2 regions of the Staphylococcus argenteus genome follow, and region 2 is predicted to be linked to the other one. Evidence: predicted binding sites of a transcription regulator. Region 2 holds the regulator's gene; the other holds the start of a gene.
The links. Region 2 encodes Rex, which represses fermentation and respiration genes when NADH is low (regulators of the CRP and FNR family bind a similar motif). Its sites were predicted from a motif close to TTGTGAAATATTTCACAA; they were not measured.
Positions count from the first base shown of each region.

Region 1 (3,225 bases), 1.1 Mb from region 2:
TATATGAAAGACCATAAAGCAGATTATGAAGATGAAAATGTAGAAGTGGAAAAAAAATAACGTATGCTTTCTTTAAAACTTTTAACCATTTTCAAAAAAATAAATGAGCTTTAGAAACAATATTTTTTACAATAAACGCGATATAAATTTAAATGTTTATATATAAGAATACAAACGTAAGTTTGTAAATACTAATAAAAAAGGAGTAAGACAATGGAAAAATCGGTCAAAATAATGACAATAATAGGTATTTCAGTTCAAGGTTTAGCAACGGTATTTAGTTTACTATTTATGGTTTTAGCAGCATCAGGTTTATTGACTACAGATGTGTCAACAACAGTTAATGGTGAGGTTGAGCCAGTTGATGCAGAAACAGCAGCAGCAATTTTCACTGTATTATTCTTATTCCTATTTATATTTGGAATCATTTCACTTATTTTAGGTGCAATCGGTATGTTTAAAGCATCTAAAAACAAAAAAATGAGTGGTATCTTGTTGATTATTGGAGCAGTAATAAGTGGTAACATAATTGCATTTGCTTTATGGTTAATCAGTGGTATTAAACTACTTACTAATAAAAAACCTAAAGATGAAATAAGCGACTTATCATAAACATCGTATATTGAAATTTCAAGATTTCTTAAGTAATTATATTTCTGTTAGTTTTTAATAAATTAACTAATTAAATAAAATGCTCTCTTAGAAGTAGATGTTCAGTCAATAACTGCTTTTAAGGGAGCATTTTGTGTTTGACAATGCTCATGCCATCGGACAAAAAGCATTGACGAACTTAAAAAAACACGTTAGACAATGCACTTCTAAATATTAAAGGCATCGACTAACGCATTGTTCATATATAGTTAATTATTTTTATAAAATTGATGATGATCATTCAAGTAAGCATAGAATAAACCTATAATGAGACCGCCTCCGATATAGTTACCGATAAAAGCAGCAGCAATATTCGAAATAGCAGGAATGAAGTGCAATGTATCAACTTGATAAATTAAGCCACCCATAAATAAGCAGCTATTGTAAACTACATGTTCATAACCCATAAAGGCGAAAATGGTAACACCGAACATCATGACAAACATTTTTGCGAGTACATCGTCAATTTGCATGGCGATAACTAATGAAATATTAATAAAGAAATTGGCGAATATCGCTTTCATTAATATACTTACAAAACCAGTAGACAACGTTTTATGCTCTATAACTGCTGATAATTGATTTAACATATCAGGTGTCATTACATTTGAAAAACGCATGAAACTAAATAAAATAGCGGCACCTAAAATATTCCCTGCAAAGCATAATAAAAATATTTTCAATACTCTAGTTGGTTTAATTACTTTATAATATAGCCCTACAGTAAAGTACATGAAGTTACTGGTTAGTAGTTCGGAGTTTGTAAATAAAATGAGTACTAACGCAAAGCTGAATGTAATGGCACTGGCCATATTCACAATACCTGGTGGTAAATCTGGTTCGTGTGTTGCTTTAACTGACAATACGAAAACTGTAATAATGCCGATAATAAATCCTGCCATCATCGCGCGTAATAAATAACGTTTTAAATAAACGCTTTGTAATATATCTTTCGTTCTTATTGTTTCGACTACGTTATTTACCCAATCGTCCCCATAAAAAATCTTATCCCATTTAATATGTTTCTCCTTCACAATGATATCCTCACTTTTCATTTGTTAATCAGAGTATACTATGAATTTTCTTATTTGTGAATAATTTCACAAAACTAATTTTAAAAACTAATATTTTTGAATAACAGATAGGATTTTTTGGCAAATCAATTATTTTAAAATAATCAATAGGCAGACAGTATCGTTGAAAAAACAATCTTCATATAAAAAAGCCTAGTAATGATAGATCAATCATTACTAGGGTACTGAGCATTTATTAAGTTGTCACTTGTTTCGGACGGCGTATAACTACATCGATGATGAAACCTATGATTGCCAAAAGAATGAATGGTACAAGCCAAGCTAAATCGATATCTGCTAAAGGTAACATCATAAACCATTTCAAAATGGTACCGTGTAATAAGTCGAAACTGTTTAGTATTTGTAAAATTGAAATAATCAGTGTAATAACAGTTGAGAGTCTATATGCCCAACTAAATCGGAATTTGCTAAACATATTAGCAAATGATATGAGTACAAGTGCAATTGACACGGGATATATTAATGTCAGCAAAGGTACAGCAATTTTCAAAATCATTTCTAAACCAAGTGTTGTAAATAAGAAACCTATGATAGAGAAGATAAGTGCGAATATTTTATAAGAAAACTTAGGTACGTGTTTCTTAGTAAATGTTGCGCATGCGTTGACGAGTCCAATACATGTTGTTAGACATGCAAGTATTACTGTCATTCCAAATACGAGGTTACCGAACGAACCAAATACTCGTAATGAGTTGTACGTTAATATATCTGTACCATCTTTAAAGTTTCCTGGAGCTGTTGACGCACCTACATATGCCAACGCAAAGTAAATCATACCAAGTAATATAGCTGCAATGAATCCTGAAAAGCAGACATATTTTAATATTTTCATGCGATCTGTGAGACCTTTAAACTTATAGCCATTGACAATGACTACGGAAAAAGCTAATGCTGCAACGAGATCCATTGTAAAATAGCCTTCCAAACTTCCTGAAATGAATGGATGCGTTATATATTTATCCTTAGGTGCACTTAATGCAGATTCAGGGTTGAAAATGACTGCAATACTTAATAGAGCGACCATTAATAGTAATAACGGTGTTAATAATTTTCCTAAATGATCAACGATTTTCGACGGATTTAAACTAATCCAGTAAACAATGGCAAAAAAGATTGCCGCGAATATAATTAAAGTCCATTGGTTGTGCACAGGTAAAATGTGTCTTGTACCAATTTCGTACGCGACATTAGCGGCACGTGGAATACCATAAAATGCGCCGATAGACATATAAATCACGACAGCAAAAATAAACCCGAACCAGGGATGTATACGATTGCCTACACTTTCAACACCTTCATCATAAAATGCGACAACGATAACAGTAATAAAGGGGAGTAATATGCCTGTGAGGGCAAATCCTAGCATACCAATCCACATATTTTGACCCGCTGTATGGCCGAGCATGGGCGGGAATATTAAATTTCCGGCTCCAAAAAATAGTGAAAATAACATGAGGCCCGAAATAATAACTTGTTTTTT
Region 1 covers NC_016941.1:326,818-330,042, forward strand. The annotation lists gene SAMSHR1132_RS01425 (DUF4467 domain-containing protein) at 1-60, shown strand, start outside; gene SAMSHR1132_RS01430 (DUF4064 domain-containing protein) at 214-612, shown strand; gene SAMSHR1132_RS01435 (formate/nitrite transporter family protein) at 861-1,685, opposite strand; gene brnQ2 (branched-chain amino acid transport system II carrier protein BrnQ2) at 1,921-3,225, opposite strand, start outside.
Region 1: SAMSHR1132_RS01435 (formate/nitrite transporter family protein) is a predicted target of Rex. The motif match lies at 1,740-1,757, and genes of this name have one in related genera.

Region 2 (3,225 bases):
CTACAAGTACAGTAGTTATGATAGATAATGCTGCTACTAACACCCAAAAAGGTATTCCAGTCGTTTGAGATATATCACTATTCACATTCGTTGATTGATTAATTTGATACATTACTGGTTTCAAAATTCCTGTCTTAGTTATCGCAGCAGTAATAGCATACAAAATTAAAGCAATCCAACTTCCTATCAAACCTTCACCGGCACGATACCATGTACCAGTTGCACACCCGCCTGCTAGCACAATTCCAATCCCAAAAATAAATGAGCCGATAATCGTTCCTAATATAGGAAAACTGTGTGTAGGAATTTGTAAAACGCCAGTTGCCGTCAAAATTAAAAGTCCGACACTTTGAATAGTAATAGCTATTAATAATGCGTAAAACATTTTATTATTCTTTTGCACGTACATATCACGAAAACCACCTGTTAAACAAAATCTTGTACGTTGCATAACAAATCCTAAAAGTCCCCCGACTAATAAACCACTAACAATCATCCAAACCATTATAATACCACCTATTTCCGATAAGTTTAGTATGTATTATAGGCGATGATTTCCTCATTTTCAACCTTATACACAATATTTTTGCTATACAATAGAATATTATCTATCTGTAACCAATAGTGATTGTGTTGATTGTTTAACAATAAATTTACATGATTATTTTCTTGTATTAAGACATAACAATACATTAATTTACCACTAAAATTTCAGATTCAATAAGAAAAAGCCTGAGACTTTGTCCCAGACTTTAAAAATAATTTAAGATATAACAAGGTTAATCTTTAAAGCTACATCACATTTATTCACTGTAATTTTTCATAAAGAATAGTAATGACTGTAATTCTATACCTAAGTCGATTTGATGTACTTGCACATCTGAAGGTGTATTTATTCTGCCAGGCGTAAAGTTTAATATCCCTTTTACACCAGCTTGAACAAGTTCATCTGCTATTTTTTGAGCTACTCTCTCTGGTGTCGTTAAGATCACAACATCGATTTCTTCTTTCTTCAATGTCGCTATTAATTCATTATTATCTTTTACAATAACATTCCCTATTTTTTGGCCAATAATATCTTCTTTAATATCAAATGCTTCAGTAATAGTCATATCGTCATGAATTGAAAAGTTATATGTGAGTAATGCTTTCCCTAGGTTCCCGACTCCGACAATTGCGATTTTTATCATATCACTTTCGCTAAGTTCAGATTTAAAGAAATCTAATAAACTATCTATATTATATCCGTACCCTTTTTTACCTAATTCGCCAAAATATGAAAAATCACGACGAATTGTTGCCGAGTCAATTTGTAACGCATCGCTAATCGCTTTTGAATTTACACGATCTATACCTTTAGATTTTAATGAACTCACAAATCTATAATATAACGGTAAACGTTTTAAAGTTGCTCGAGGAATTTTAACTTGGTCACTCATTCGCTATTTCCTCCTTCGTGTTTGAATGAATTATATCTATGTATTCAAACGAGTTAGAGCGTAGTTGTTAGATTATTAAAAAACAAATAATTGATTACAATGAATACTTAAATATTATACATTATTGAATTTTAAAAATAAATATCTTAGTTTCATGACGGCGTTTTATACTGTAAAATGGTTATTAATGTAATGATTACGATTGAAATCGTAAACTAAAACTAATTGACGAAATACGAAAGGTGAAGATCGAATGATACTTTTACAACTTAATCATATATCAAAATCGTTCGATGGTGAAGATATATTTACTGATGTTGATTTTGAAGTAAAAACAGGAGAACGTATAGGTATAGTAGGAAGAAATGGTGCCGGTAAATCAACATTAATGAAAATTATAGCTGGTGTAGAAAACTACGATTCAGGAAATATGTCCAAAATCAAAAACCTAAAGCTTGGCTATTTAACTCAACAAATGACACTCAACTCTAACGCAACGGTTTTTGAAGAAATGTCCAAACCATTTGAACATATTAAAAACATGGAAGCATTAATTAAAGAAGAAACCGATTGGTTAGCTAAACATGCAGATGATTATGATAGCGATTCATATAAAGCTCATATGTCACGATATGAATCTTTATCAAATCAATTTGAACAATTAGATGGGTATCAATACGAGAGTAAAATTAAAACTGTGTTGCATGGTTTAAATTTCACTGAAAACGATTTTAATAAACCCATAAATAACTTTAGTGGTGGTCAAAAAACACGCCTTTCATTAGCTCAAATGTTATTAAATGAACCTGATTTATTACTTTTAGATGAGCCTACTAACCATTTAGACTTAGAAACAACTAAGTGGCTTGAAGATTATTTACGTTATTTTAAAGGTGCAATCGTAATTATCAGTCACGATCGTTACTTTTTAGATAAAATTGTAACTCAAATTTATGATGTAGCCTTGGGTGACGTCAAACGCTATGTTGGTAACTATGATCAATTTATTAAGCAACGTGATTTATATTATGAAAAGCGGATGCAAGAATATGAAAATCAACAAGAAGAAATTAAACGTTTAGAAACATTTGTTGAGAAGAATATTACACGTGCCTCCACTAGTGGCATGGCAAAAAGTAGACGTAAAATTTTAGAAAAAATGGAACGTATTGATAAACCAATGTTAGATGCTAAAAGTGCGAATATACAATTCGGCTTTGACCGTAATACAGGCAACGATGTCATGCACATTAAACATTTAGAAATTGGTTACCAAACACCTATTACCCAACCTATTAACATTGAAGTTTCAAAAGGTGACCATATTGCTATTATCGGGCCTAACGGTATTGGAAAATCAACATTGATTAAAACAATCGCTAATGAACAACAAGCACTTGGTGGCAATATTACTTTTGGAGCAAATTTGCAAATTGGTTATTATGACCAAAAGCAAGCTGAATTTAAATCTAATAAATCCATTTTAGATTATGTATGGGATCAATATCCTTTAATGAATGAAAAAGATATACGTGCAGTACTTGGACGTTTCTTATTCGTACAAGATGATGTCAAAAAAATTATCAACGATTTATCGGGTGGCGAAAAAGCAAGATTACAGTTAGCACTTCTAATGTTACAACGTGACAACGTCCTCATTTTAGATGAGCCTACCAATCATCTTGATATCGATTCAAAAGAAATGTTAGAACAAGCACTTCAAAATTTTGAAGGAACAATATTATTTGTTTCTCACGATCGTTATTTTATAAATCAATTAGCCAAT
Region 2 covers NC_016941.1:2,035,545-2,038,769, forward strand. The annotation lists gene SAMSHR1132_RS09920 (YeeE/YedE family protein) at 1-505, opposite strand, end outside; gene SAMSHR1132_RS09925 (redox-sensing transcriptional repressor Rex) at 804-1,439, opposite strand; gene SAMSHR1132_RS09930 (ABC-F family ATP-binding cassette domain-containing protein) at 1,693-3,225, shown strand, end outside.